DNA from 3 places in the Bradyrhizobium sp. USDA 3364 genome. Region 2 is predicted to be linked to each of the others. Evidence: predicted binding sites of a transcription regulator. Region 2 holds the regulator's gene; each other region holds the start of a gene.

Region 1 (6,455 bases), 1.9 Mb from region 2:
CATTGCAGAACGTCCTGTTCGGCTACATGCCGCATTTGTTCGTGGACTCACTGGCAGGCCAAAATCTTTACGGCTTCGACAAGCAGGTGCCCGGGTTCTCGACGACAAGGATTCTTTCTCCATGCGCAGTGCGGAGGGCATTCAGAACGTGGTCCGAGCGTGACGGCATGCCCGGCAGCATCGACAGCTTTTACGTCATCAAGCAACTTCGCTAGATACTGGGTCAGCCACGGGTCGGGATCCAGCCGGACGGCAATTTTGTTTACTCGATGCTGAAGTAGCCCGTCGGGAGCACGAGGAGAGGGTGGCTGCGATCGATGGCCGAGCGTGCCGCTCTGGAGAGCGTGCGGAAGCGGAAGAGACCCGCTGGGCAAAGCAGTAGGAAAAACTGGAGGCCGCTTCGCGGCCGGCCCTTAGTGAATCCGGGAACGGGCGGTGCCGGCTATCCTTGTTTTCCACTGAAATGGGGGGCACTCTCCGACGTTCGACGCCCAGACCACCGCGCTGCTGCGCGCAGTTCTCGACGATGTCTGCCAAACCGTGTCGCGCTACGAAACCGGCCCCCGGACGCATGTTGCCGCAAAGATACTCGAAGCGGCAAGGCAGGGCCAAACGACGCCCGATAGCTTGATGCGGGTCGGCCGCAAGGCGCTCAGTGACGCCCCCACGATGTGGCGGTGAGGCGCTCCTCGGATTACTGAGACTCGAGAAGTCGCGCTGCGGGACTGACTCGTCCGCGCACGATCTATATTGCATGCGTAATCCGAAGCAAGCCGGCCACTGATTCCGACGCAACCCGGCCACCGATTCCGACGGAAGTCGGCCACCGATTCCGATCGAAGCCGGCCACCCTGTTGAGACCGGCCTGACGCTCTCGAAGACGGCGATCGAATCGCGGACCAGCCCCCCTTTGCGGCCGAGCAAGGGGAGGTCTGATGCCCGCCGAGAGAGCGCCGATGCGGAAGGTTCGAGAAGTTTTGAGACTGCGGCACGCCCTTGGCGTGAGCGAGCGGCAGATCGCCGTCACCGTCGGCATCAGCCGATCGACGGTTGGCGAGTATCTGCGGCGGGCTGCCGTGATCGGCATCACCTGGCCGGTGCCGGAAGGGATGGACGACGGCGAGCTCGAGCGCCGGCTGTTCACGCCGCCGACATTCGAGGAGAAGCCGGCGCGGCCGTTGCCCGACTGGACGGCGGTGCACCGGGAGCTGAAGCGGCGCAGCGTGACGCTGCTCTTGCTGTGGGAGGAATATCGCGCGGAGCACGCGGACGGCTATGGCTACAGCCGGTTCTGCGATCTCTACCGGAAATGGAGCGAGACGATCTCGCCGACCATGCGGCAGGCGCATGGGCCTGGAGAGAAGCTGTTCGTCGACTTCGCGGGCGACACGGTGCCGGTGTTCGACGCCGCTACCGGCGCGCAGCGGCTGGCCCATGTCTTTGTCGCCGTGCTGGGAGCATCCAACTACACCTTTGCCGAGGCGCGCTGGTCGGAGGGGTTGGCTGACTGGATTGCGGTGCACGTCAATGCTTTGCGGGCGATCGGCGGCGTGCCGAAGGCGATCGTCTGCGACAATCTGAAATCCGGCGTCACCGCCACCTGTCGCTATGAGCCGGGCATCAACCGCACCTACCAGGAGCTGGCCCAGCATTACGGCACCGCGATCCTGCCCACGCGTCCGCGCAAGCCGCGCGACAAGGCGAAGGTGGAAGTGGCGGTGCAAATCGTCCAGCGGTTTGTGCTGGCGAGGCTGCGGAACCAGCGCTTCTTCTCGCTTGACGAACTCAACGCGGCAATCCGCGAGGCGATCGCCGACCTCAACGCCAAGATCATGCGCAAGCTCGGCGTGAGCCGCAATGAGCTGTTCGCGCAGATCGACAAGCCGGCGCTCAAAGCCCTACCGCCGATGCCGTATCAGTATGCCGAGTGGAAGAAGTGCCGGGTCGCGCCCGACTATCACGTCGAGCTCGCCGGTCACTACTACTCGGTGCCCTCACGTCTGATCCGCGAAGAGCTCGAGGCGCGCATAACCGACAGGACGATCGAGATCCTGCACAAGGGCATCCGGGTGGCCAGCCACGCCCGCTCTGACGTGCCCCATCGCCACACCACGATCCCGGAGCACATGCCGAGCGCGCACCGGCGCTATGCCGAATGGACGCCGGCGCGGATCAAACGAGAAGCCGCCAAGATCGGCCCCGCCACGATCGCTCTCGTCGAGGCGATCATGAGAGCCAAGCCACACCCCGAGCAGGGCTTCCGGGCTTGTCTCGGCATTCTGCGGCTCGCACGCAGCTACGGCTCGGCCCGCATCGAGGCCGCCTGCCAGCGCGGCAACGACATCGGCGCGACCACCTACGGCTCGATCAAGTCGATCCTGCAGCACGGGCTCGATCGCGCCTACGCGAATGAACAGCCGCCGGACGGGCCACCAATCCGACACGGCAACATCCGCGGCACCGATTACTACCACTGAAGAAAGGAGAGACGATGTTGACACATCCCACTCACGAGCGCCTCGTCGCGCTCGGGCTCAATGGCATGGCGAAGGCCCTCGACGAACAGCAACGACAGCCTGACATCGCCGCGCTGGCCTTCGAGGAGCGCCTCGCGCTGCTCGTCGACCGCGAGGCGACCGAGCGCGAGAACAAGCGCCTGGTCGCCCGGTTGCGGTTCGCAAGCCTCCGGCAAAACGCCGTCGTCGAGGATATCGACATGAAGGCGCCGCGCGGACTCGACAAGCCGCTGTTCCAAAAGCTCGTCGCCGGCGAGTGGATCGACCGGCATCAAAACCTGCTCATCATCGGCCCGACCGGCGTCGGCAAGAGCTGGATTGCTTGCGCCTTGGGCCACAAGGCCTGCCGGGACAACCGCTCCGTGCTCTATCAACGGCTGCCGCGGCTGTTTGAGGCGCTCGCCCTCGCGCGGGGCGACGGCCGCCATGCTCGCCTCCTCAGGACCCTGGCGCGCGTGGAACTCCTGATCCTTGACGACTGGGGGCTTGCCTCGATGACGGCCGAGCAACAACGCGACCTGCTGGAGATGATGGAGGATCGCCATGGCCGCGGCTCAACCGTGGTGACAAGCCAGCTCCCGGTCGAGCATTGGCATGAACTCATCGGCAACCCAACCATTGCCGACGCCATCCTCGATCGCCTCGTGCACAACGCCCACAGGCTCACCCTCAAGGGCGAGAGCCTGCGCAAAGCCGCCGCCAAGCGTCAGACGCTTGACGACGAGGCCGCCAACTGACCTGATGACGACGTCGTCGCGAGAGCCCGCCTCGGCAGGCGGCCGGGATCATCGGAATCCCCGGCCGGCTTCCATCGGTACAGGCGGCCGGCTTCGCTCGGAATCCACGGCCGACTTCATCGGAATGCGCATATTGCAACCGCTGCGCGATGGCCTCGTTGCACTTGCCCTTTGCACGCCTACAGAAGGGCTAGGGAGCAGGGAAATGAACGACAACGCGCCTTCAGCGCGGACCGATCTGCAGGCGCTCAGGTTGATGCGGGCTTTTCTCCGAATACGTGATCAACGGAGCCGGACAGAACTCATCAAACAAGCCGAAAGCCTTGCGGCGAGCCGGAGGGCGCGTCTGGCTGGGCGGCCATGCAGACTTTGCTCGCTCGCGCCCCTCGGCCGGCCGTCCGCCTGCCAGGTTGAACTTCTGAAAGCATGGCTTCTGCGAGGCCAGACTCGATGCAGCAACGATCTGGCAAATCAATTTAGCGGGCCACGCCGCCGCCGGGTCTTGATTGGAGTTTTCGTTCGTCGAGTGCAACTCAATGGCAGCTCTTTAGGAATTGCCCGCCGCGCCTTTCTCAGGACTTGCTCTCGTCGACCGTTGGGTGAGCAATGGTCCGGGGTTCGACGTCCGCTGACATAGACTCGACTATCTCGATGACGCGTCGACGGTCGGCAGAAGTTCGCAGCGCACGAAAGGCTGTTAAGAGACGGAAGGTCTGTGCGACCTCGTCAGAGCTGTTCTTAGTCGACAAGGGTGCTCCATACTCGACTAAAGCTTAGATCGCCCGATCCCAAATGCAAACAGGGAGTTAATCGTAATAATGCGGACAGGACATGGATGAGGGCAGCCGCGGGAAATGTGACGTTGCGTCACTCGTTGGCCAAGCGGGGTTTTGATCACGTCGCGAGGCTCCGGAAGGTAAGGCGCCGCATCCTTCACCGCGAGCACGACTGGAGCAGGGGGTAGGCGGCGGCAGGTCGATGCGCGAAGGCTGGAACTCCGTCTCGCGCGAGCCGGCTGCCGATATCGTTCGGATATACGAAGCCGACGCGCGCCATGTACCGGGTCGCATTCGACGTGAGCTGCATTTTTCTGCCAGAGTCCCTTGCTCCCGCAAAAATCCTTTCCTATTTCAACTCGGCCCGTGATTAGCACTCGCGGGCATCGATTGCTAATACCCGAAAATCCTCAAATCGTGCAAATGCTTAGGAGGCCTGCATGAAATTCCGTCCGCTTCACGACCGCGTCGTGGTCAAGCGCATCGACGCCGAAGAGAAGACTGCTGGCGGCATCATCATTCCGGACAGTGCCAAGGAAAAGCCCTCGCAGGGCGAAGTCATCGCCGTCGGCCCGGGCGGCCGCGACGAGAGCGGCAAACTGACCCCGATCGACGTCAAGGTCGGCGACCGCGTCCTGTTCGGCAAGTGGTCGGGCACCGAGGTCAAGATCGACGGCGAAGACCTGCTGATCATGAAGGAAAGCGACATCATGGGCGTGCTCGACGTTCCCGCTTCCAAGAAGAAGGCCGCCTAACCAACCGCTAGCACCCTCACCCCTGAGGAGCGCCTGCCGGGCGCCTCGCCAAGGGTGGGACCAAGACAACTCAGGGAAACCAATATGTCAGCCAAAGAAGTCAAATTCGGCGTAGACGCACGCGACCGCATGTTGCGTGGTGTCGACATCCTCGCCAACGCAGTGAAGGTCACTCTCGGTCCGAAGGGCCGCAACGTGGTGCTCGACAAGTCGTTCGGTGCTCCCCGCATTACCAAGGACGGCGTCACCGTCGCCAAGGAGATCGAGCTCGACGACAAGTTCGAGAACATGGGCGCCCAGATGGTGCGCGAAGTCGCCTCCAAGTCCGCTGACGCGGCCGGCGACGGCACCACCACGGCGACCGTGCTTGCAGCCGCGATCGTCCGCGAGGGCGCCAAGTCGGTCGCCGCCGGCATGAACCCGATGGATCTGAAGCGTGGTATCGACCTCGCGGTCGAAGCCGTCGTTGCGGACCTCCAGAAGAACTCGAAGAAGGTCACCTCGAACGAGGAGATCGCCCAGGTCGGCACCATTTCGGCCAACGGCGATGCCGAGATCGGCAAGTTCCTCGCCGACGCCATGAAGAAGGTCGGCAACGAGGGCGTGATCACGGTCGAGGAAGCCAAGTCGCTCGAGACCGAACTCGACGTCGTCGAGGGCATGCAGTTCGACCGCGGCTACATCTCGCCCTACTTCGTCACCAACGCCGACAAGATGCGCGTCGAGATGGACGACGCCTACATCCTGATCAACGAGAAGAAGCTCTCCTCGCTGAACGAGCTGCTGCCGCTGCTCGAGGCCGTGGTGCAGACCGGCAAGCCGCTGGTGATCGTCGCTGAAGACGTCGAAGGCGAAGCGCTCGCCACCCTCGTCGTCAACCGCCTGCGTGGCGGCCTGAAGGTCGCGGCCGTCAAGGCTCCGGGCTTCGGCGATCGCCGCAAGGCCATGCTGCAGGACATCGCGATCCTGACCGGCGGCCAGGCCATCTCGGAAGACCTCGGCATCAAGCTCGAGAACGTCACGCTGCAGATGCTCGGTCGCGCCAAGAAGGTGATGATCGACAAGGAGAACACCACGATCGTCAACGGCGCCGGCAAGAAGGCCGACATCGAGGCGCGCGTGAGCCAGATCAAGGCGCAGATCGAGGAGACGACCTCGGACTACGACCGTGAGAAGCTGCAGGAGCGTCTCGCCAAGCTCGCGGGCGGCGTCGCGGTGATCCGCGTCGGCGGCGCGACCGAGGTCGAGGTGAAGGAGCGCAAGGATCGCGTTGATGACGCGATGCATGCGACCCGTGCGGCTGTCGAGGAAGGCATCGTCCCAGGCGGCGGCGTCGCTCTGCTCCGTGCCGCCGAACAGCTCAAGGGCCTGCGCACCAAGAACGACGACCAGAAGACCGGCGTCGAGATCGTGCGCAAGGCGCTGTCCGCGCCGGCCCGCCAGATCGCGATCAACGCCGGTGAAGACGGTTCCGTGATCGTCGGCAAGATCCTCGAGAAGGAACAGTACGCCTACGGCTTCGACTCGCAGACTGGCGAGTACGGCAACCTGGTGTCCAAGGGCATCATCGACCCGACCAAGGTCGTACGCACGGCGATCCAGAACGCCTCCTCCGTGGCGGCGCTGCTGATCACCACCGAGGCCATGGTCGCTGAGCTGCCGAAGAAAGCC
Region 2 (6,455 bases):
GAACGGCGTGCCTTCCTCGATCGTGAGCTGATAGAGCGACAAATGCTCGGCTGCTTCCGAGATCGCCTGCTTCAATTCATCGGCCCACATTCGCGGCGTCTGGTCGGGGCGCGCATAAATCAGGTCGAACGAGTAGCGATCGAATGCCGAGCGCGCGATCGCCACCGCATCGAGCGCCTCGCGCGCGGTGTGCAGACGGCCCAATGCTTTCAGCGACGCGTCGTCCAGCGCCTGCACGCCGAGCGACACGCGGTTGACGCCGGCGGTGCGATAGCCGCGAAAGCGCGTCGCCTCGACGCTGGTCGGATTGGCCTCGAGCGTCACCTCGACGTCGCGCGCGACCTGCCAGTGCTTGCCGATCGCATCGAGCACGGCGCCGACGGTCTGTGGCTGCATCAGCGACGGCGTGCCGCCGCCGAGGAAGATCGAGGACACCTCGCGGCCCGGCACCCGCGCCGCGGTGGTCTCGATCTCGCGGGCGAAGGCGCGCACGAAGCGGTCCTCGTCGACGGGCGCATGCCGGACGTGGCTATTGAAATCGCAATACGGGCATTTCGACAGGCAGAACGGCCAGTGCACGTAGACGCCAAACGCCTCTCGTTGAGCGGCTTCTCGTTCAGCGTGGCTCAAGGCAGATCTCCGCGAGCTTCACGAAGGCGCGGGCGCGATGCGACAGGCCGAGCCCGAGCGGCGGCAGGCCGTGCTTCTCGATGCTGGTCATCTCGCCGAAGGTCCGCGTGTAACCGTCCGGCAGGAAGGCCGGATCATAGCCGAAGCCGGCGGTGCCGCGCGGCGGCCAGACCAGGGTTCCATCGGCGCGGGCCTCGACCTCCTCGAGATGATCGTCCGGCCAGGCCACGCATAGCGCGGAGACGAAATGCGCCTTGCGCTGCTCCGGCACGGTGGCGCCGCGCTCCTGCAGCAGCCGCTCGATCCGCGTCATCGCCGCCATGAAGTCCTTGCCCTCGCCGGCCCAGCGCGCGGAATAGATTCCGGGCGCGCCGTCGAGCGCATCGACCACGAGACCCGAATCGTCGGCGAAGGCCGGCAATCCCGTCGCCTTCGCCGCTGCGATCGCCTTGATCGCCGCATTGGTGCGAAAGCTGTCGCCGGTCTCTTCTGGCTCAGCCAGATCGAGCTCGCCGGCCGACACCGCCTCCACGCCATGCGGCGCCAGCAGTTCCCGCATCTCGGCAAGCTTGCCGGGATTATGGGTGGCGATGACGAGTCTTCCGGTGATTCGGCGATGCATGACCAATCAGACTACGCGACCGCGATCTTTTGCAAGTCGACCAGACGCGCGACACCTTTGCGCGCCAGCGCCATCAGCGCCAGGAATTCGTCTTGCGTGAACGGCGTCTTCTCGGCGGTGCCCTGTACCTCGATGATCCGGCCGTCGCCGGTCATGACGAAATTGGCATCGGTCTCGGCCTCGGAGTCCTCGGCATAGTCGAGATCGAGCACCGGCGTGCCCTGGTAGATGCCGCAGGAGATCGCCGCCACATTGTCGCGCAACACGTTGGTCTTCAGCATGTTGCGGGTCTTCATCCAGTTGATGCAGTCGGCCAGTGCCACCCATGCACCGGTGATCGAGGCGGTGCGGGTGCCGCCGTCGGCCTGGATGACGTCGCAATCGACCGTGATCTGGCGCTCGCCGAGCGCCTCGAGATCGACGGCCGCGCGCAGCGAGCGGCCGATCAGCCGCTGGATCTCGACCGTACGGCCGCCCTGCTTGCCGGCCGAGGCCTCGCGGCGGGTGCGTTCCAGGGTGGCGCGCGGCAGCATGCCGTATTCGGCGGTGACCCAGCCGCGGCCCTGGCCCTTCAGCCATGGCGGCAGCCGCTCTTCCAGCGTCGCGGTGACCAGCACATGGGTGTCGCCGAACTTCACCATGCAGGAACCCTCGGCATATTTGACGACGCCGCGTTCCAGCGACACGGGACGCAGTTCATCGGGTGCACGGCGGCTTGGCCGCATGAAATCCTCCAAAAATCCGACAGATATGGCTGGGCGTGCTTGTAGGAGGGGCAGGGGGCAGCGGCAAGGGTTTTGGCAAGGGTTTTGGCGAGGGTTTTCGGCCCCGGTATCAAGGGGTGAATGCCGCTTGTCACCGGCCCTCCGGATCGACAAATTAGGCGGTAATTGTGAGGGACTGGAGTGTGACTCATCACGATCCGATCGGCCTGATCGCCCCGCATGCCGGGCTCGCCCAGCTCAACGAGCGTTCGCGCGACATTTTTCGTCAAATCGTCGAAAGCTACCTCGCCACCGGCGAACCGGTCGGCTCGCGCAACATCTCGCGCCTGATCGCATTACCGCTGTCGCCGGCCTCGGTCCGCAATGTGATGTCGGATCTCGAGCAGCTCGGCTTGATCTATGCGCCGCACACCTCGGCCGGCCGATTGCCGACCGAGCTCGGCCTGCGTTTCTTCGTCGACGCCCTGATGCAGGTCGGCGACCTCACCGAGGCCGATCGTCAATCGATCCAGACCCAGCTTGCGGCCGTCGGCCGTGCGCAATCCGTCGAGGCGGCGCTCGGCGAGGCGTTGACGCGGCTATCGGGCTTGACCCGCGCCGCGGCTGTCGTGCTGACCCAAAAGTCGAATGCACGGCTGAAGCACATCGAATTCGTGCGGCTGGAGCCGGAAAAGGCGCTGGTCGTGCTGGTCGGCGAAGACGGTCAGGTCGAGAACCGCGTGCTGGCGCTGCCGCCGGGTGTTCCGTCCTCGGCCCTGACGGAAGCGACCAATTTCCTCAATGCGCGGATTCGCGGCCGGACGCTGGCCGAAGCACGGCTCGAGCTCGAGACGGCATTGACGCAAAACCGCGCCGAGCTCGATCAGCTCACGCAAAAGGTCGTCGCGGCCGGCATCGCGAGCTGGTCCGGCGGCGAGAACGAGGACCGCCAGCTGATCGTGCGCGGTCACGCCAACCTGCTCGAGGATCTCCATGCGCTCGACGATCTCGAGCGCATCAAGTCGCTGTTCGACGATCTCGAAACCAAGCGCGGCGTGATCGATCTGCTCGGCCGCGCCGAGCGTGGCGAAGGCGTGCGGATTTTCATCGGTTCGGAGAACAAGCTGTTCTCGCTGTCTGGTTCCTCCACCATCATCGCGCCCTATGGCGACGCCCAGGGCCGGATCGTCGGCGTGCTCGGCGTGATCGGGCCGACCCGGCTGAACTATGCGCGGGTGATCCCGACCGTTGACTATGCCGCGCGCATCGTCAGCAAGATGCTGGGCGGCTGACCGGAGCGGATTTCGCTTTCATTTGACGGGTTTCGTTCACCCAAGCCGGAGATCCCTCTGCCCGAAACCGGTATGTTGCGCTTGATTTTCGCCGCCTAAAGCACGATATCCCGGGCAGCCAATCCCCAAGATTTGAACCGACGCGAGTTTTCGAGAAGGCAAGCCATGACCGATCCGAACCGGGCCAATGACAACAGCGAGAATTCGGCGCCGACGGGTGAGCCCGTGGTCTCGAAGCCCTACATCATGCCTGACGATCCCGAGGCCGGATCGGCGGAGGCGCTGGCCAAGGAACTCGCCGAGGCGAAGGACCGGACGCTGCGCACGCTGGCCGAGATGGAGAACCTCCGGCAGCGCACCCGCCGCGAGGTGGCCGACGCCAAGACCTATGGCATCACCGGCTTTGCCCGCGACGTGCTCGATATCGCCGACAATCTGCAGCGCGCGCTCGACGCCGTGCCGGCCGAGACCAAGGAAGCCGCCGATCCCGGCCTGAAGGCGCTGCTCGAAGGCGTCGAGCTGACCGAGCGTTCGCTGCTCAACGCGCTGGAGAAGAACGGCGTCAAGAAGTTCGATCCGATCGGCGAGAAGTTCGATCCGAACTTCCAGCAGGCGATGTTCGAGGTGCCCGATGCGTCGGTGCCGTCCGGCACCGTGGTGCAGGTGGTGCAGGCCGGCTACATGATCGGCGAGCGCATCCTGCGTCCGGCGCTGGTCGGCGTCTCCAAGGGCGGCGCCAAGGCCGCTCCCTCTGCCGACATCACGGTCTGATCGGTCCAACTCCGGCTCTGAAGGTGTGAGCGCGCTGTCCTGGCTTCACGGCAGCGGCTTCTCATGTGCCTTCGGCCAGTAGGTGCCGAAATTCCAGAGATTTCCTTCCGGATCACGGCAGGCGAAATCACGGCTGCCATAGTCGGTGTTGCGCAGTTCCATCTCGATCTTTGCACCCGCAGCCCTCACCTTCGCATGCAGGGCGTCGGGATCGTCGACGGCGACGTAGATCGAATCGGTGCGGCGGCCGCTGAAGTCCCCGACGAGCTTGCCATAGGCATCGTCGCGTGCCTGCCCCAGCATCAGAATCGAGGAACCGTAGGCGAGCTCGGCATGGTGGATCACGCCGCCATCGCGATAGATCACGTGCTCGGTGAATCCGATCACCGTCTTGAGCCAGGCGGTCATCGCCTCGGCGTCGTTGCAGCGCAGGGTCGGGTAGATGCGGGGCGGTTCGATGTTGTGCGTCACGGTGACCTCGTTGGTTGATGACGTCACACTGCACGAGCCAACGCGGTCCCGGCTTGAAGGTTTGTTACCAGTCCGGCAGCCCGTCGTCGGCGTGAACCAGCCGGCGGTCGGTGAGCGCCTGGCGACGCGCCCAGGCGGTTGGCGGTTCGCCGGCGAATTCGACGAACTCGCGGGCAAGGTGGGCCTGGTCGGCATAGCCGCTGTCCGCCGCGATCCCTGCCCAGCCGGGCGCACACCCGCTCAGTGCCAGCCGGCTCGCCCGGTGAAACCGCATCATGCGCGCCAGCGATTTCGGCGCGAGGCCGAGCTCTGATCGAAACCGGCTGACCAGATGCTTGCGGCTCCAGCCGATCTCGTCGGCCAGTGCGGTGATGCTGACGGCACCAGCCGAGCGCGCCAGCCGTCGATAGGCGAACGCCACTTCTGGCGACGGCGTGTGGCGGGCGCGGCGGAGCACGAAGGCCTCGATCAGGTCGAAGCGGCGCTGCCAGCACGTCACCGCGCCGAGCTGCTGGCGCAGACGATGGCCATCATGGCCGAGCACATCGTCGAGTTCGACCATCTGTCCGACCAGGTCGGTCACGGCGCCGCCGAAGAAGCGGTAAGCGCCGAGCGGCGTGAAATCCACCTGCACGCAGGCAGCCTGGCCGTCGGACTCGATATAGACCGGCCCCGCATGCAGGCCGGCCGCAAAGCTCGATTGACGATCGGTCGCGCGCGGCTCGCGCGACAGCGCGATCAGGAATGGCGAGCCGAAGCTGATGATCAGCGGCACGATGAGCGGCGCGCTCTGCCGCTGCGCGAACCGGCCGGCCGCGGTCTCGCGATAACCGGTGATACGCACGATCAGGCCCGCCATCCGCGGCGAAGGCGGGCGCTGCGCGAGATCGAACGCAATGGGTGACGCGAACTCGGCCATGCGGATCTCGCGCGAGGCAGTGTGTCAGGCGATATCCGACGACTGGATGCGCTTGACGCCGGCCTTGGCCATGTCGTCCCAGGCCTTGGCGAGCGATCCCTGGGTGTCGATGCCGCGGCAGGCATCTTCCACCACATAGGTCTCGAAGCCGGCCTTGCGCGCATCGAGCGCGGTCCAGGCCACGCAGAAATCGGTGGCGAGCCCGGCCACGAAGACACGCTCGACGTTGCGCGCCTTCAGATAGGCGGCAAGCCCGGTGGTGGTCTTGCCGTCGGCCTCGGTGAAGGCGGAGTAGCTGTCGACGTCCTTGTGAAAACCCTTGCGGATGATCAGCTCGGCCTGCGGGATCGCGAGGTCCTTCGACAGCGAGGCGCCGTCGGTGCCCTGCACGCAGTGGTCGGGCCAAAGTACCTGCTTGCCATAGGCGAGATCGATGGTCTCGAACGGCTTCTTGCCGGAATGGGTCGAGGCGAACGAGACGTGTCCGGGCGTGTGCCAGTCCTGCGTCATCACCACATTGGCAAAGCTCTTGGCGATCCTGTTGATGACTGGCACCACCTGCTCGCCGTCCTTCACCGCAAGACTGCCGCCGGGCAGGAAGCAGTTCTGGACGTCGATCACGAGCAGCGCGCAGCCGTCGTCGGGCTTGATCGCAGCCGCCCGGAGGCTCCTTGGAACCAGCGTCGCGAGCGCCAGCGTACCGAGGCCTGCAACAACCTGTCGTCGATCCAACATCGCGCCCCTCCTCGCTTTGCGTGATACCTCGGCGAGGAGGCTAGTTCCGTTCGTGGGCCGGCGAAAGTGCGATTTTTTGCGGCCGATTACGAAGGGCCGATCAGCCGCGCGGCTGGATGCCGTCGCGCACCGCGCGGAAGCGCGGAAAGGCCGTTTCCCAATCGGTGCGCGGCGAGCTGCCGATCACGCGCATCGACGTTTGCGCGCCGAACCGCAGCCACTGCACGATGGTCACCGGGGTGTTGTCCTTGCCGCTGACGGCGTCGATCCGCGTCTCGAAGCCGGGCTGGCCGTCGATCCGGATCGGTTCG
Region 3 (6,455 bases), 5.5 Mb from region 2:
TCGCGATCTGGCGAGCCGGAGCCGACAGCGCCTTGCGCACGATCTCGACGCCGGTCTTCTGGTCGTCGTTCTTGGTGCGCAAGCCCTTGAGCTGCTCGGAGGCACGGAGCAGGGCGACGCCGCCGCCCGGGACGATGCCTTCCTCGACAGCCGCGCGGGTCGCGTGCATCGCGTCATCAACGCGATCCTTGCGCTCCTTCACCTCGACTTCGGTCGCGCCGCCGACGCGGATCACCGCGACGCCGCCTGCGAGCTTGGCGAGACGCTCCTGCAGCTTCTCACGGTCGTAGTCCGAGGTGGTTTCCTCGATCTGCGCCTTGATCTGGGCCACGCGGGCGTCGATGTCGGCCTTCTTGCCGGCGCCGTTGACGATCGTGGTGTTTTCCTTGTCGATCATCACCTTCTTGGCGCGACCGAGCATCTGCAGCGTGACGTTCTCGAGCTTGATGCCGAGGTCTTCCGAGATGGCCTGGCCGCCGGTCAGGATCGCGATGTCCTGCAGCATGGCCTTGCGGCGATCGCCGAAGCCCGGAGCCTTGACGGCCGCGACCTTCAGGCCGCCACGCAGGCGGTTGACGACGAGGGTGGCGAGGGCTTCGCCCTCGACGTCCTCAGCGACGATGACCAGCGGCTTGCCGGTCTGCACCACGGCCTCGAGCAGCGGCAGCAGCTCGTTCAGCGAGGAGAGCTTCTTCTCGTTGATGAGGATGTAGGCGTCGTCCATTTCAACGCGCATCTTGTCGGCGTTGGTGACGAAGTAGGGCGAGATGTAGCCGCGGTCGAACTGCATGCCCTCGACGACGTCGAGCTCGGTCTCGAGCGACTTGGCTTCCTCGACCGTGATCACGCCCTCGTTGCCGACCTTCTTCATGGCGTCGGCGAGGAACTTGCCGATCTCGGCATCGCCGTTGGCCGAAATGGTGCCGACCTGGGCGATCTCCTCGTTCGAGGTGACCTTCTTCGAGTTCTTCTGGAGGTCCGCAACGACGGCTTCGACCGCGAGGTCGATACCGCGCTTCAGGTCCATCGGGTTCATGCCGGCGGCGACCGACTTGGCGCCTTCCTTCACGATCGCCTGGGCGAGCACGGTCGCCGTGGTGGTGCCGTCGCCGGCCGCGTCAGCGGACTTGGAGGCGACTTCGCGCACCATCTGGGCGCCCATGTTCTCGAACTTGTCCTCGAGCTCGATCTCCTTGGCGACGGTGACGCCGTCCTTGGTGATGCGGGGAGCGCCGAACGACTTCTCGAGCACCACGTTGCGGCCCTTCGGACCGAGCGTGACCTTCACCGCGTTGGCGAGAACGTCGACGCCGCGCAGCATCTTGTCGCGCGCCTCGACGGAGAATTTGACTTCTTTAGCTGCCATCTGAGTTTTTCCTTGAGAGATTTAACCTGGGAGGGAAAGAGGCGCTTAGGCCGCCTTCTTCTTGGAAGCGGGGACGTCGAGCACGCCCATGATGTCGCTTTCCTTCATGATCAGCAGGTCTTCGCCGTCGATCTTGACCTCGGTGCCCGACCACTTGCCGAACAGGACGCGGTCGCCGACCTTGACGTCGATCGGGATCAGCTTGCCAGCTTCATCGCGGCCGCCCGGGCCAACGGCGATGACTTCGCCCTGCGAGGGCTTTTCCTTGGCACTGTCCGGAATGATGATGCCGCCAGCAGTCTTCTCTTCGGCGTCGATACGCTTGACCACGACGCGGTCGTGAAGCGGACGGAATTTCATGCAGTCCTCCTAAACATTTGCAGATGCTGTAGATTTTTGGAGATTTAGCAGTCCAGCCAAGCGAGTGCCAGACTGGTTGGGCAGGAGATAGGCCAAGCCTTGGCGGCGGGCAAGTGCCTCTAGCAGAAAAATTGGCACTCGTAAGTGTCGCCTGCCAGAAGGATACCGGGATCATTTCGGCATCCTTAATACCGACCCGAGGGGCACCGCGGCTATTAGCAGATGCGGTAAGCTGCTGCCAACGCAAGAAATTTCAACAACCTATTAAACATTTAGGCTTGAGATTGGTTAGTCGCGTGCGTCACATTTCTCTCATGTGAGCGCATCCATTGCCGGTGGTCCGGCGGGGAGGTCGGCCACCACGTGAATGCGCTCCGTCACAGGAGGTTGGCATGGTCTCGCGAGTTGGTGGGGTTGTTTCCGACGATTTCAGGAAGCAGTTGCTGGGGTACGGGCTGACGACGGCGCAAATCCTCTATCGGATGCCGGATCACCCCTCGTTGCTGCAAACCTATGTCTGGCAGAACTACGACCTGTTTCCGAAATTTCCGGCGCTGCAGGATTTCCTCGCCTTCTGGCAGGAGAAGCTCGAGGGCCCGCTGTTCTCGGTGACGGTGGCGCATTCCAACCTGGTCAAGCCGGCCGAACTGCGCGCCGTCCACGGCGTGTTCCGGCTGCATTGACGCGAGTTAGGCGGCAGGGCGCGGTGCGCGCCTTTGCCCACCCTGCGGCGCGCGACTTGTGTTAGCCTCGCTCCGTCAGAGAAAGACGGGAGGCGAATAATGGCCAAGCAAAAGGCGGCATCAAGACCCGCAGCCAAGACCGCTGTGAAGAAGAAGTGGACCGGGCTCGGGGCCGGCGCCAAAAAATCTTCCGCGCGCAAGACCATCAAGTCCAAGGGCCGTGTCTCGGCGGCGAAGAAGATCGCGCCGAAAGCAACAAGCAAGGCACGGCCGAAGCAGCGCGTCGCCATCAGTCATCACCGCGAAGAGGACTTCAAGGCCGACGGCTTACGCGCCTACGCCAAATATCGCGACCTCGGCATCGCGGCCGCCTCGCATGGCCTCGCCCAGGCGCATGTCATCCGGCTGCAGGGACCGTGCAATCCGGATGAAGTGTCGAAGTTGCACTTCCACGACGTCGACTTCCAGATGGTCTATGTGCTCAAGGGCTGGGTGAAGACCTACATGGAAGGCGAGGGCGAGACGCTGATGCAGCAAGGCAGCGCCTGGACCCAGCCGCCGCGCATCCGGCACATGATCCTGGACTACTCCGACGACGTCGAACTGCTGGAGGTGATTCTGCCGGCCGAGTTCAAGACGGTGGAGTTGAAGGCGTAGGCTTTTCGCGGCCGTCATGGCCGGGCTTGACCCGGCCATCCATCCTGCTTCGAAAGATTCTCCTTGGCCGATGGATGCCCGGGTCATAGGCGAGCGGAAGCGACGCCGTCCTTCGGACGGCTTATGCCCGGGCATGACGACCTGGTCGAAATTACGTAGCCCGGATGCAGCGAAGCGAAATCCGGGGCTTCCATACGCGCGCCGAACCGTTCCGGATTGCGCTGCGCTGCATCCGGGCTACTGCGGCTACGGCTGCGTCAGCACCCCTACGATCGCGCCCATCAGGCACGTCGTCAGCGTGCCCGAGACGATCGACTTCAGCCCAAGCGCGTTGATCTCGTCGCGCCGCTCCGGCGCCATGATGCCGAGGCCACCGATCATGATGCCGAGGCTCGCGAAATTGGCAAAGCCGCACATCGCGTAGAGCATGATCAGCCGCGAGCGCGGATCGAGCGCGTCCGGCCCGAGCTTCGACAGGTCGACATAGGCGATCAGCTCGTTCAGCACGGTCTTGGTGCCCATCAGGCTTCCCGCCGTGATCGCCTGCGGCCAGGGCAGGCCCATCAGCCAGCACACCGGCGCCATGACATAGCCGAGCAGGCGCTGCAGCGAGATCTTCGCGCCGCCGACTTCCGGCAGCAGGCCGATGATCGCGTTCGCCAGATAGACCAGCGCGACCAGCACCAGCAGCATCGCGATGATGTTCATCAAGAGCTCGAGCCCCGCGGCGGTGCCCTTCACGATGGCGTCCATCGTCGACGACACCTGGATATCGGGATTGTCGAGCGATCCGCCGGTGCGCTTGTCCGACGTCTCCGGCACCATGATCAGGCTGACCAGGATCGCCGCCGGCGCGCCGAGCACCGAGGCGATGACGAAATGCGCGGGCGCGTCCGGGATCAGCGGCGCCAGCAGCGTGGCATAGAGCACCAGCACGGTGCCGGCGATCCCGGCCATGCCGCCGGTCATCACCAGAAACAATTCGCTGCGCGAGAGCTGCGCCAGATAAGGGCGGATGAACAGCGGCGCTTCCACCATGCCGAGGAAGATATTGGCCGCCGTCGAGAGCCCGACCGCGCCGCCGACGCCGAGCGTGCGCTCAAGGATCCAGGCCATGCCGCGCACGACCGGCGGCAGCACGCGCCAATAGAACAGCAGCGTCGTCAGCACGCTCATGACCAGCACGATCGGCAGCGCCTGGAAGGCGAGGATGAAGTCCGAGCCGGGCGCCTTGGGATCGAACGGCGCCGGGCCGCCGCCGACATAGCCGAACACGAAGGCGGTGCCGGCATGCGTCGCGGCGGCGATGGTGCCGACGGCGTCGTTGATCGCGCCGAAGGCCTGCGTCACCAGCGGCACCTTGATCAGCACCAGCGCGGTGACGACGGTGACCGCAAGCCCGATTGCCGCCTGCCGCAGCGAAACTTTTCGGCGATTCTCGCTCAACACCCAGGCGATCACGAGCAACGCCACCACGCCGAACGCCGATTGCAACTGCAGCATCACGCCCCCAAGAACCGTCGCAGGAATATGGGTGGGAGCCCCGCGCAACGCAATGCTGTTGCGCGTTCTCGTTCCCGGCATTGACAAGTTGCAGGCGCTCGGCCACGCAATCATCCATGTCCTCCGCCACGTCGGCCGGCGCCCGCGATCTGCTCGGCAACAGACCTTTCCTGTTCTTTCTGTCGTCGCGCAGCCTGTCGCGCTTTTCCAGCCAGATCGGCGCGGTTGCGATCGGCTGGCAGGTCTATGACCTGACCGGCAGCGCGTTCGACCTCGGCATGGTCGGCCTCGTGCAGTTCCTGCCGACGGCGCTCCTGGTGTTCGTCGCCGGCCACGCCGCCGACCGCTTCGAGCGCAAGCGCGTGGTGCAGGCCTGCCAGATCGCGGAGGCGCTGACCGCATTGTTCCTCGCCGGAAGCACATTCGCCGGCACCATCTCCGAGATCCAGATCTTCGTTGCGACCTTCGTGCTCGGCATCGCCGGCGCGTTCGAGAGCCCGGCGACCGCCGCGCTGTTGCCGCTGATCGCGCCGCAAGGCTCGTTGCAGAGGGCGACCGCAATCTCGAGCGGCGCGGCGCAGGTCGCGACCATCACCGGACCCGCGCTCGGCGGCTTCGCCTATGCGCTGATGCCGAGCGCGCCCTACGGCATCATGATGGTGTTCTGGCTGTTCGGCGCGCTGCTCACCGGCGGCATCGGCCGGTTGCAGCAGGCGGCGGCGACGAACGGCGCGGTGTCGGACGATCTGTTTGCCGGCGTCACCTTCGTACGCAGCAATCCGGCGATCCTCGGCACCATCTCGCTCGATCTGTTCGCCGTGCTGTTCGGCGGCGTCACCGCGCTGCTGCCGATCTATGCGCGCGACATCCTGCAGACCGGCCCGCTCGGGCTCGGTATCCTGCGTGCCGCACCCGCCATCGGCGCGCTCCTGATGACCATGGTGCTGGCGCGGCACACCATCAATCGCCGCGTCGGCATGCGCATGTTCCAGGCGGTGATCGTGTTCGGCGTGGCGACGGTGGTGTTCGCGCTATCGCACTGGATGTGGCTGTCGGCGCTGGCGCTCGCGATACTCGGCGCCGCCGACACGATCAGCGTCGTGATCCGCTTCTCGCTGGTGCAGCTCGCCACCCCCGACGAGATGCGCGGCCGCGTCGGCGCGGTGAATTTCCTGTTCATCAACGCCTCGAACCAGCTCGGCCAGTTCGAGAGCGGCGTCACCGCGGCGCTGCTCGGCACCGTGCCGTCGGCCGTGCTCGGCGGTGTTGCGACGGTTGCCGTCGCGTTGCTCTGGATGAAGCTGTTCCCGACGCTGCGGGACGTCGAGAAGCTGGAGTAGGGGGCTCTCCCGCCGTCATTGCGAGGAGCCCGCGACAAAATTGCAAAGCAATTTTGCGCTGAAGCGACGAAGCAATCCATCCCTCCCCGAGAGGATCGATGGATTGCCTCGCTTCGCTCGCAATGACGGCGATGGACCTAGCTTAGCCCCGTCCCACGAACGGCATCTTGGTCGCCATGACCGTCATGAACAGCACGTTGGCGTCGAGCGGCAGGCCAGCCATGTAGGCGACCGCGTCGCCGACCGCCTTGGCGTCCATCCGCGGCTCGTGCTTGGTGGTGCCGTCAGGCTGCAGCACGCCGGGGCCGTTGACCATGCGGTCGGTCATCGGGGTCGCGGCATTGCCGATATCGACCTGGCCGACCGCGATGTCGTACATCCGGCCGTCGAGGTTGGAGGCCTTGGTCAGGCCGGTGATGGCGTGCTTGGTCGAGGTGTAGGCCGACGAGAACGGCCGCGGCGCATGCGCCGAGATCGAGCCGTTGTTGATGATGCGGCCGCCGCGCGGCGTCTGGTCCTTCATGATGCGGAAGGCGTGCTGGGTGC

What was found. The regulator HrcA, encoded in region 2, represses chaperone genes, less so after heat shock. The targets are predictions, from matches to a motif close to GTTAGCACTCNCNNNNNGNGAGTGCTAAC.
Region 1: a site for HrcA is predicted at 4,399-4,427, ahead of groES (co-chaperone GroES). Genes of this name have one in related genera too.
Region 3: a site for HrcA is predicted at 1,770-1,798, ahead of groES (co-chaperone GroES). Genes of this name have one in related genera too.

The regions. Positions count from the first base shown of each region.
Region 1 covers NZ_JBSRYG010000002.1:860,081-866,535, reverse strand. The annotation lists gene ACVILL_RS04245 (hypothetical protein) at 1-215, shown strand, start outside; gene istA (IS21 family transposase) at 957-2,477, shown strand; gene istB (IS21-like element helper ATPase IstB) at 2,492-3,253, shown strand; gene ACVILL_RS04230 (hypothetical protein) at 3,477-3,785, opposite strand; gene groES (co-chaperone GroES) at 4,470-4,784, shown strand; gene groL (chaperonin GroEL) at 4,869-6,455, shown strand, end outside.
Region 2 covers NZ_JBSRYG010000002.1:2,749,652-2,756,106, reverse strand. The annotation lists gene hemW (radical SAM family heme chaperone HemW) at 1-630, opposite strand, end outside; gene rdgB (RdgB/HAM1 family non-canonical purine NTP pyrophosphatase) at 617-1,252, opposite strand; gene rph (ribonuclease PH) at 1,264-1,977, opposite strand; gene hrcA (heat-inducible transcriptional repressor HrcA) at 2,160-3,248, shown strand; gene grpE (nucleotide exchange factor GrpE) at 3,414-4,019, shown strand; gene ACVILL_RS12885 (VOC family protein) at 4,065-4,517, opposite strand; gene ACVILL_RS12880 (helix-turn-helix domain-containing protein) at 4,555-5,409, opposite strand; gene pncA (bifunctional nicotinamidase/pyrazinamidase) at 5,434-6,144, opposite strand; gene ACVILL_RS12870 (hypothetical protein) at 6,245-6,455, opposite strand, start outside.
Region 3 covers NZ_JBSRYG010000002.1:8,203,530-8,209,984, reverse strand. The annotation lists gene groL (chaperonin GroEL) at 1-1,366, opposite strand, end outside; gene groES (co-chaperone GroES) at 1,412-1,726, opposite strand; gene ACVILL_RS38795 (usg protein) at 2,119-2,409, shown strand; gene ACVILL_RS38790 (cupin) at 2,509-3,066, shown strand; gene ACVILL_RS38785 (NupC/NupG family nucleoside CNT transporter) at 3,313-4,569, opposite strand; gene ACVILL_RS38780 (MFS transporter) at 4,686-5,909, shown strand; partial or broken gene ACVILL_RS38775 (SDR family oxidoreductase) at 6,052-6,455, opposite strand, start outside.